One region of the Alteromonas nitratireducens genome, then DNA from elsewhere that is predicted to be linked to it. Evidence: predicted binding sites of a transcription regulator. Region 1 holds the regulator's gene; the other holds the start of a gene.
What was found. The regulator MetJ, encoded in region 1, represses methionine synthesis genes. The targets are predictions, from matches to a motif close to TAGACGTCTAGACGTCTA.
Positions count from the first base shown of each region.

Region 2: the regulator MetJ is predicted to act here: its motif matches at 3,435-3,452, upstream of serA (phosphoglycerate dehydrogenase).

Region 1 covers NZ_JBFNPK010000013.1:42,408-48,094, reverse strand. The annotation lists gene metF (methylenetetrahydrofolate reductase) at 78-959, opposite strand; gene metJ (met regulon transcriptional regulator MetJ) at 1,104-1,433, shown strand; gene AB1N33_RS11950 (malic enzyme-like NAD(P)-binding protein) at 1,458-2,705, opposite strand; gene rpmE (50S ribosomal protein L31) at 3,059-3,271, opposite strand; gene priA (primosomal protein N') at 3,513-5,687, shown strand, end outside.
Region 2 covers NZ_JBFNPK010000002.1:267,916-273,602, reverse strand. The annotation lists gene AB1N33_RS03810 (nucleoside hydrolase) at 1-355, shown strand, start outside; gene AB1N33_RS03805 (hybrid sensor histidine kinase/response regulator) at 410-2,029, shown strand; gene AB1N33_RS03800 (5-formyltetrahydrofolate cyclo-ligase) at 2,026-2,652, shown strand; gene rpiA (ribose-5-phosphate isomerase RpiA) at 2,720-3,376, shown strand; gene serA (phosphoglycerate dehydrogenase) at 3,502-4,731, shown strand; gene AB1N33_RS03785 (DUF481 domain-containing protein) at 4,792-5,511, opposite strand; gene AB1N33_RS03780 (DUF481 domain-containing protein) at 5,685-5,687, opposite strand, start outside.

The sequences.
Region 1 (5,687 bases):
CGGTCCTTGTTTGAATAACCTTTCTTTTAAGAATGGTATACCGCTGGAGCGGTTATCGGCAAAGTTTTTTAACCGGATTAGCCACGCACCCCCAGCATATGGCAAATGGCATAGCTTAGTTCGCTGCGGTTTAACGTATAGAAATGAAAGTGCTTCACGCCCTCTTTGGCTAACACCTTGACCATGTCCATCGCAATGTTGGCGCCAATCAGGTTACGGGTGGTCTGGTCGTCCTCATCCAGTCCTTCAAAGTGTTTATGCAGCCAGCCGGGCACATGGACGTTGGTGAAACCGGCGAACTTAATGAGGGTCTGGTAGTTGGTTACAGGCAGGATCCCCGGCACAATATCCAAATCAATACCGGCTGCCGCAGCGCGGTCGCGGAAGCGCAAAAAAACACTGGTGTCGAAGAAAAACTGGGTGATTGCCTCACTGGCCCCTGCTTCTGCTTTGCGCTTCAGGTTGAGCAGGTCGAACTGGGCATTCGGGGCTTCGGGATGCTTTTCCGGGTACGCCGCCACTGAAATGTCAAAGTCGGCAACGTCTTTTAACAGGGCCACCAGGTCAGAGGCATACATATCGGTTTTGGTAACACCCTGGGGCAGATCGCCACGTAACGCAACAATACGACGTATGCCGGAATCCCAGTAATCGCGTGCAATCTGCTGCAACTCTTCTTTCGACGCGTCGACACACGTAAGGTGTGGTGCGGCGGCAACACCCGTTTGCTGGTGGATGCGCTTGACGACGTCATGGGTGCGATCACGCTCACCGCTGTTGGCTCCATAGGTGACTGACATATAGCTGGGCTTCAGGGGCGCAAGACGTTCAACCGACTTCCACAGGGTCTTCTCCATCTGCTCAGACTTTGGCGGGAAAAATTCAAACGACACGTCAATATCGCGCAGTTCTGACAAAGACTGGTTGAGTGCGTCCACACCCTGAGCATAAGACACCATAACGAAACCCTTCATAGACGTTTAGACGTCTAAACTAATTAATATATGTCTAGACGTCAAGCGGTTTACACTGCTCAATTGACCTTTTCTGTGCATTGTTTAAAATTTCACAAAATTAAAACAAACAAAAAAGCAGGCAACCTAATGGCAAAATGGAATGGTAAGTATATTCATCCCTACGCGGAGCACGGGAAAAAGAGTGAGCAGGTAAAGAAAGTTACCGTGTCCATTCCTATTAATGTGCTGAAGGTGCTGACCGACGAGCGCACGCGCAGACAAATTAACAATCTGCGTCATGCAACCAATTCGGAATTATTGTGCGAAGCGTTTTTGCATGCGTTTACCGGTCAGCCGTTGCCCAGTGACGACGATTTACGCAAAGACAACCCCAACCGCATTCCGGCCGAGGCCAGAAAGATTATGCAGGAGATGGGACTGGAGCTGGAAATTGAACAGGAAAATGGCCCGGACTAATACCGGGCCTTTTTATAACTACGATCAGTCCTGCTGGTACGAGGCCGGCAGGGTATCGAGTCGGGCGACACCCGAATCTATCGCCGCTTTTGCTACCGCAGTCGCAATACGCGAACACAAACGCGGATCCATCGGTTTAGGAATAATGTAGTGTTTACCAAAGGTCAGTGATTCACTCTTACTGGCTTTCAGCACCTCTTCAGGAACCGGCTCCTTTGAAATAGCGCGGATCGCCTCAACCGCCGCCACCTTCATTTCGTCGTTTATTGCGGTTGCCCGCACATCCAGTGCACCACGGAAAATAAACGGGAAGCACAGGACATTGTTAACCTGATTCGGATAGTCTGAGCGGCCTGTCGCCATAATCAGATCATCGCGTACGGCGTGAGCCAGCTCCGGCTTGATTTCCGGATCCGGGTTGGAGCAAGCGAACACGATGGGGTTTTCCGCCATCAGCGCCAGCGTCTCTGGCGGCAGTACATCCGGGCCAGACACACCTACAAAGATATCTGCACCTTCCATGACATCGTCGAGGGTGCGCTTGTCAGTATTGTTGGCAAACAGTTTTTTGTGTTCAGTCAGATCGTCGCGGCGGGTATGGATAACGCCTTTGCGATCAAGCATGTAGATACGCTCGCGCTGTGCGCCACATTTTATCAGCAGTTCCATACAGGCCACGGCTGCCGCACCGGCTCCCATACAGACAATGGTCGCGTCTTCAATTTGCTTACCCTGAATTTCGAGGGCGTTCAGCATACCGGCGGCGGTGACGATGGCGGTGCCATGCTGATCATCATGAAACACCGGAATGTTACAGCGGCGAATAAGTTCCTGCTCAATCTCAAAACATTCCGGCGCTTTGATATCTTCTAAGTTAATACCGCCAAAGGTGTCAGCAATGTTTGCGACGGTATTAATGAATTCTTCAGTGGTGCGGTGTTTGACTTCGATATCAATAGCGTCCAGTCCTGCAAACCGTTTAAACAGCAGTGCCTTGCCTTCCATGACCGGTTTTGACGCAAGCGGCCCGAGGTTGCCCAGACCAAGGATAGCTGTACCGTTACTGATCACCGCAACCATGTTGCCTTTGGCGGTGTACTGGTAGGCCAGATCCGGATCATCGGCAATTTCGCGCACCGGCTCGGCTACGCCCGGACTGTATGCCAGTGCCAGGTCGTCAACACTGTCGGCGGGTTTGGAAAGTTCGACGCGAATTTTGCCCGGGGTAGGTTTAGCATGATAATCAAGCGCGCGTTGTCTGAAGTCTGACATGGGTAAGCGTATCCTTTTTGTAGGGTTGAGGTGTTTGCTTTTTCGGCAATGCCAGTGTTGTTATTGTTTATTATTGGCGATGACAGTGCTGAAAACCGTACCTGATGCTGCCTCATCAGGCCAGGCGGCGTGAACTCTACCATGCAGTATTCACCAGACATATCTGATCAGCGACTGACATCACTAATCTAATAGACTGGTGTCAGGAAAACCAGCGAGATCTGCGAATAGCTGATATAAATTTTATTTATGCAAAATGGTTTTGCTATATAGGAAATGTATCTGATGACGTGATGGATGAACGGGCACAAAAAAAGCGCCCTGAAGGCGCTTTTTTGATGATACAGCCGGACTTATTTTTTGCCCAGTGCACCAAAACGTTTCTTGAAGCGGTCAACACGACCACCAGTGTCAACGTTACGCTGCTTACCAGTGTAGAACGGGTGACACTCTGAACATACGTCCAGGTTGATGTCTTTGCCCATGGTAGAGCGAATTTTCATTACGTTACCGCAAGAACAGGTTGCAGTAATTTCGTTGTAATCAGGATGGATACCTTGTTTCATGGGATACCTCATACAAAAGGCCGTATCGCTATCCAGCCCGAAGCTGAACACCATACGTAACAATATTTTCATACAAGGCTCTGCTAAGGTGTAACAGAGGCCTTGCCGTAAAGAGCGGCGCATATTAATGTATGGCGCCTTAATAATCAAGTGAATTGTCTGTGATTTGCACAGTGCGTCAGCCACGCAAAGACAGGCGGTGACAACCGGTTATCTGCCTGCCATACAAGGATAAATGACGATGCACTATCTCGACGTAGCGGTGCCTGTTCCGCTGCGCCAGACCTTTACCTATACCACCGATAAACCGCTGTCGCCGGGCGTGCGGGTGCGTGTGCCTTTTGGGCCGCGCTCGCTGGTCGGCGTGGTGCTGGGGCCCGGTAAAAAGCCCGAAGACGACAAGGTGACTATTAAGGCGGTGATTGAGGTGCTGGACGTTGTGCCGGTGTTGTCGGACACCATGCTGAAGCTGGCAGCGTGGCTGTGGCAGTATTACCACCACAGTCCGGGCGACGTGCTGCATACCATGCTGCCCGTGCGCCTCAGAAAGGGCGAGCCAAACCAGCTTGCGACGCAAAGTTGGGTGTCGCTGACCGACGCCGGACAGCGGGAAGACAGTGCGTCACTGTCGCGCGCACCAAAACAACTGGCCTGTATCGCGGCCTTGCGTGATGGCCCTCAGCTCAAAAGTTCGCTTAAACTCATCGTGTCTGATGCGGTCATTAGTGCGCTGAAAGACAAGCACTTCATCACCGAAAGTGAAGTGGAAAAGGCGCCAGTAGAGAAGGCCTGGCTCGACGCCATGCAGATTGGCGCCAAGCCTGTCCCTGATAAACAGCAAGCGGTCGCCATTGCGGCCCTTAATCAGCAAACTGGCTTTGCGGTCAGTCTGCTTGAGGGTGTAACCGGCAGTGGCAAAACGGAAGTGTATCTGCAGGCCATCGAACGTGTACTGGCGGCGGGCCGACAGGTTCTGATCCTGGTGCCGGAGATAGGACTGACACCACAAACGGTGGCGCGCTTTCAGGCACGCTTTTCGATAGAAATTGGTGTGCTGCATTCGCAGTTGAATGATGCAGAACGCCTGTCGGTATGGCAACGGGCGCAGGGCGGCGAACTGGGTATTATCATTGGTACCCGTTCTGCCATTTTCACCCCGCTTAAATTCCCCGGTATGCTGATTGTTGATGAAGAGCATGACGACTCTTTCAAACAGCAGGACGGGCTGCGCTATCACGCGCGTGATTTTGCAGTCATGCGCGCTAAGGAGGAGGGGATCCCCCTTATCCTCGGCACTGCGACGCCGTCTCTGGAAACGCTGAACAATGCGTTGTCGGGGCGTTACGCCCATTTAATCCTGACCGAACGGGCGGGTGGTGCCCGTCATACCCATCAGCAGGTGCTTGATGCCCGCGATCAGGCAATTCGCCATGGTATTGCTGACGGGATGCTGGGGATCATGCGATCGCATCTCGACAAGGGCAATCAGGTGCTGGTGTTTGTGAATCGACGCGGCTATGCCCCCGCGCTGCTGTGTCATCACTGTGGTGAGTCGGTAATGTGTCCGCGTTGTGATCGTCCCTACACGGTACACCGCGCCCAGCGTTATCTGCAGTGCCATCATTGCGCTGGCACACGGGCCATTCCCAGACAGTGTGAGTGCTGTCAGTCCGGTAAACTGGTGACCGCGGGGGTCGGTACCGAGCAGGTTGAGGCCGGGCTGGCTGAGCTGTTTCCGCAGGCCAGACAGGTTCGGATTGACAGCGATGCGGTGCGCGGTAAAGGCAAGCTGCAGGCAACGCTGGATGCGATAAACCGACAGGAATATCAGCTGCTGGTGGGCACGCAGATATTGTCCAAAGGGCACCATTTTCCGCATGTGACGCTGGTGGTGGTGCTTGACTGTGACGGTGCGCTGTTCAGTGGCGATTTTCGAGCGCCCGAGAAGCTTGGACAGCTGGTCACCCAACTGGCGGGGCGTGCCGGGCGGGCAAGTAAACCGGGGGAGATGTGGCTGCAAACCCATAACCCCGACCATCCCCTGCTGCAGGATCTGATTCACAACGGCTACAGCCATTTTGCCCGGCAGGCGCTGGAAGAGCGCAAAATGGCTGGGTTACCGCCGTTTGCCAGTCAGCTTATCATTCGGGCAGAAGCCAATAACGCGGGCCTGGCACATGATTTTCTGGCGGATGTGAGGGCTGTGTTGCAGCGTGTCGATGCGACATCACAACTACAGGTAGCCGGTCCGCTGCCGGGTCTGATCGAAAAGCGTCAGGGCCGGTATCGCTTTATGCTGGTGCTCAGCCACCATAAACGTGCGCCGTTACATCAGGCGGTGCGTCATGCGCTGCCGGCGATCAGTGCACTACCGCTGGCATCGAAAGTGCGCTGGTCACTGGACATCGACCCACAG
Region 2 (5,687 bases), on a different contig from region 1:
ACCGTTTAAGCCTGAGTTTGTTGATATCCTCGCCGAGAAGAACGCAAAACTGGGTTCGTTCGTTCAGGCATCGGCACAGTTCTACATGGACTTTTACTCTCAGAACCGCGAAGACCGCGTCTGTTTCTTCCATGATGCGTTCCCGATTGCGCACCTGCGCCATCCGGAGCTGTTTGCGCTGACCGAAGGTCACGTTCGGGTTGGCACCGGACCGCTGGACCGCGGTCAGACTGCAGTCGCACCAAAAGGGACGACACCAAGTCCGCTGTGGACCGAAGCCAACACGATCAAAGTGGCAACCAAAGTTGACCACGCCCGGCTTGAACAGTTATTCATTGACACTTATGCTCTCTAACATACGCTAAGGGCTGTTTCGACAGCCCTTTTTTTTCAGGAGGACATCGTCAGTATGCAAAGTGCGCCGCACCCGGAGTCTGAAGCAAAACGTCTCACCGAGCTACTGAGCTTCGACGTGCTCGATACCGAAGCAGAAGCGCTGTTCGACGAACTCACCCTGCTGGCCTCAGAGATTTGCCAGACCCCCATCGCGCTGATTAGCCTGGTCGATCAGGACCGGCAATGGTTTAAGTCAAATCACGGACTGGATGCCAGCGAGACCCCACGCAATGTCTCCTTTTGTGCCCATGCCATTTTGCAGCACGACGTAATGGAGGTCCGTGATACCCACTCTGATCAGCGCTTTTTCGACAATCCGCTGGTCACAGAGGAGCCCCATATCCGGTTTTATGCGGGTAGTCCGCTGGTAACATCGGGTGGCGAAGCCATTGGTACTGTCTGCGTCATCAGCGATCGGCCTAAAACGCTGACCATTGAGCAGAAAAAGGCGCTGAAATCGATCAGTAAAACCATTGTCGCGCACCTTGAGCTGCGCCGTAAAAATCAGGAATTACGACGTACCAGTCAGATACAGTCCGATTTTTTATCCTATGTCAGCCACGAGATTCGCACCCAGTTAAATGGCATCAGTACATTGTCGGGCTTGCTTGAACAGGAAGCCCGGGATCTCCATCTGCCAGCCTCCTTTGCCGACGCGCTGTCGCACGTCCGCATGAGCGGCGAACGGCTGACCAATATTGTTAATTCGGTCCTGGATATCAAACAGATTGAGGCCGGTAAGCTTAAGCTATACCCGCGCCAGGTCCCTGTCCGGGATTTCTTCTCGCACATTTTCAGCCTGATGGCGACGCGGGCCAGCGCTGTCAGCGTGACGTTTGATTCTCATATTGCCGAAGACGTGCCCGACGTGCTGGAAATGGATGACACCAAGCTGGGTCAGGTTGCCCTTAATCTGATTGGCAATGCGATTAAATTTACGCCGCCGAAACGCGCCGTGCGGGTTAACGTGTCTTATCAGACTCCACACCTGGTTATTTGTGTCAACGATGAAGGGATAGGCATCAGTGAGGAAGATCAGACCCGACTGTTTGGTGCCTATGCGCGCATGGACAATGCGCAATCTTTTGCGGGCACAGGCCTGGGCCTGATGATCAGCCGGCAGCTGGTCGAACTGATGGGGGGCGATATTCAGGTGGACAGTGCCGTCAATCAGGGCACCCGCATGACGGCAACGGTGCTCGCCCAACCGGTAACTGCCGGCACACTGGTTACGCAGCAGCCTCAGGTTCCGCTTCGCCCGCTGTCTGAAGACGCAGACCCGGTCATTCTTGTGGTCGAAGATAACGACATCAACCAGGTCGTTATCAAAGCCCTGTTTGACAGCGCAGGATTACCTATCGTTATCAAAGACTCCGGTGAAGACGCCCTTGCGTGGCTTAAGGATCATATCCCTGATCTGGTGTTGATGGACCTGCACCTGCCGGGCATTTCAGGCAGAGAAACCACCCGACAGCTTCACGCCCTTCACCCTGATGTACCCGTGGTGGCACTGACGGCAGACTCGTTTCACGATGCGGGGGACCTGAAAAAAGACGGCATGTGTGACATTCTTACCAAGCCGGTTGACCGCGCCGCACTGGTTACCCTGCTGCAACATTATCTCGGACAATGACCACCACGACCGCATCCTCTCAATCTCAGCGACAGCAGTTAAGACGTGAGCTCAGGGCGGCCCGACGCGCCCTGTCAGACGCCCAGCAGGATATGGCTGCGGCGGATATTGCCTCACAGTTGCTTTCACTGCCGGCGGTCGCGGATGCCAGCGTGGTAGCCGGCTATCTGCCAAACGATGGTGAAGTCGACCTGACGCCGTTGTTCACCCGCTTTTTTTCTTCACCTGACGCCCCTGCCGTTGCGCTGCCTGTGCTGCACCCGTTCACACCAGGCCATTTATTGTTTCTGCATTACCATCCGCAAACGCCGATGCAGACCAACCGGTTTGGCATTGCTGAGCCGGTCTGTGATGTGACGCGCGTTATTCCGCCGACCGCCATTGACGTGGTGCTGCTACCCCTGGTCGGGTTTGATGCACACGGCAACCGCCTGGGTATGGGCGGAGGTTTTTATGACCGCACGCTGGCGCACCGTGACCGCTGGGCAAAAAAACCTGTGCTGATTGGTATTGCGCACGACTGTCAGCAGGTGCCGGCTTTGCCGGTACAATCCTGGGACGTCCCACTGGACATCATCGTCACCCCCGAACAAAAGATTTATTCTCGCCCGCCACAATCCTAAAAATTGGCTACGGCTCTGCGGCTGTTTTCAGTTACACTTTGCGCAACACTTAGTAACGGGAAAAGGCATGGATCAGAATGACAAAAAGCGCGCAGTAGCGCGGGCAGCGCTCAATTATGTTGAACCGGACACCATCATTGGCGTAGGCACAGGCTCAACCGTCAACTTCTTCATCGACGCGCTGGCAGATATCAAAGACAGCATCACCGCGGCAGTGTCCAGTTCAGACGCTTCAACAGAGCGACTCAAAGCAATCGGTATTGAGGTAGTATCACTGAATGATGTCGACGGCCTGTCAGTCTATGTGGATGGCGCCGATGAAGTCACCGAACACAAACACATGATTAAAGGCGGTGGCGCGGCACTTACCCGCGAAAAAATTGTCGCGGCGGCCTCCAAAACCTTTGTGTGTATTGTCGATGACAGTAAACGTGTACCGGTACTCGGTAAATTTCCTTTACCGGTCGAAGTCATCCCGATGGCCCGCTCGATGGTAGCCCGGGAGCTGGTAAAACTGGGCGGCGACCCGGTTTATCGTCAGGGTGTGGTAACCGATAACGGCAATGTTATTCTGGACGTTCACAACCTTGAGATACTGGCACCGCGTGACCTGGAGCAAACCATTAATAATATTCCGGGCGTGGTTACAAACGGCATTTTTGCCCTGCGCGGGGCTGATATTGTTCTGACCGCCACCGATGAAGGTGTTACAGCCTACGAGTAACGCCTACCGGACAGACAGCCTGAAATTCATCTTTTCAGGCTGTCTGAATTCTGATAAGTTGACGTATAGACGTCCAGAAGTCTTAAAAACAGCAAACGCAAAACCTTCAACCGAGATGCGAGTCCATGTCAAAAGTTTCACTGCCCAAAGATAAAATTCGAATTCTGTTACTTGAAGGGGTACACAAAAGTGCCCTGAGAACCTTTGAGAACAATGGCTACACCAACATCGAGTATCTGTCGACATCGCTTCCTGAAGATGAACTGATCGAGAAAGTGCGCGATGCACACTTTATTGGCATTCGTTCACGAACCCAACTGACCGAGGCTGTTTTTGATGCAGCCACTAAGCTGGTTGCTGTGGGCTGTTTCTGTATCGGAACCAACCAGGTAGATTTGCAGGCGGCACTGCACCGGGGCGTTCCGGTGTTTAATGCGCCGTTCTCTAATACCCGCTCGGTCGCAGAACTGGTGCTGGGACAGATTATTCTGCTGCTGCGTGGTATTCCCAGTAAAAATGCTAAAGCCCACCGCGGCGAATGGGAAAAAAGCGCCGTCAGCTCCTATGAGGCGCGTGGTAAAACCCTGGGGATCATTGGCTACGGCCACATTGGTACACAATTGAGCATTCTGGCTGAACATCTTGGTATGCGCGTGCAGTTTTACGATATTGAAGACAAGCTGGTGCTGGGTAACGCCATGCAGGTTAAAAGTCTGGATAAGCTGCTGGCAACGTCAGATGTGGTATCACTGCATGTCCCGGAAACCCCGCAAACGCAAAATATGATCAATGCGGCGGCGTTAGCCAAGATGAAGGCCGGCAGCATTCTGATTAATGCATCCCGCGGTACCGTGATTGATATCGATGCGCTGGTTGACGCACTGGAAAGGGGTCATATTAATGGGGCCGCGATTGACGTATTCCCGGTTGAACCAAAATCCAATCAGGAAGAGTTTGAATCACCGCTGCGCCGTTTCGACAATGTGATCCTGACCCCACATGTGGGCGGCAGCACCCAGGAAGCCCAGGAAAATATCGGCATTGAAGTCGCGGGTAAACTGGCGAAATACAGCGATAATGGCTCAACCCTGTCGGCTGTGAACTTCCCGGAAGTGTCGCTGCCCGAACATATCGGACGCTCGCGTCTGCTGCACATTCACCAGAACCGTCCTGGTGTGCTGACCCAAATCAACCACGCGTTTGCTGACAAAGGGATTAACATTGAGGCCCAGTATCTGCAAACCTCTGCCGACGTGGGCTACGTGGTGGTGGACGTGGAAGCCGACCGCGCCTATGACGCACTTGAGCAACTGCAGCAAATTGACGGGACAATTAAAACCCGTATTCTGCACTAACCGAAGACAGACAAGAAAAAAGGAGGCGCCTGCCTCCTTTTTTGTTTCTGCGGCTTAGCCTCAGAAGAAGTTATACACCAGCGTCACCGCGGTTTCTGTGTCCAGCTTCTCAATGCCCGGATTCACATTGGTGTTGTGATCCAGCTTGATAGACAGTTTCATTGAGAGCGCGCCACTGATGGTGGCAGTGAGTGCCGATTCCGCCCGTGACTTAGTATTGTCTGAGTTTAATTCAGTACTGACGGTCTGGGTGAAACGCGCGGTTTCGGAAATTTTCCATGCATACGCAGCTGACGCACGCACCATCACGCCATTTAAGGTTTCCCCTTCCTGAGTCTGACGGAAGGCGTAACCCGGACCGACTGAATACTCCAGGGTGTGCGTAGCATTGTTGAGCACCTTATGGTTAAAACCGGCCGCCACTGATGCCTGGTAATCGAAGTTACTCAGACGGTCATCTTCATATGAGGCAAAGCCAAACAGACGGTAGTCAGGGTTGTCCAGCTTATAGTTGCCCTGCGCCGACGTATAAAACTTCTGTGCTGAAGTACGCTCAACTTCCTCACCGTCCACTTCTACCGTTTCACTGCGGTACAGGCCTTCAATAATGTAGTCGTTACTCCACATATCCAGCTCCTGATGGGCGTTGATACCCGCTGAAGCTGAGGTCGTTTCGGTGTTACCGGTAGTAAAAATAAATCCGAACTCACCGTCCATTGAAAACGGCTTTACTTCCTGTTCTTCCTGAGCAAGCGCACTGCCTGTAAACGCGCACGCCATTGCCAGCGCGGTCAGCTGGCAATAAAACCCCTGTCTTTTCATAATCATTCCTGTTTTAACCTAAAATTCGATGTTCTGTTTTTACCAGCACGCCTGCTAACTGCACATAACGTCTGTGATGGCCGCTTCATTGTCCGGTCACTGCACGTTATACATGGTATCGCAAACTGAGACTA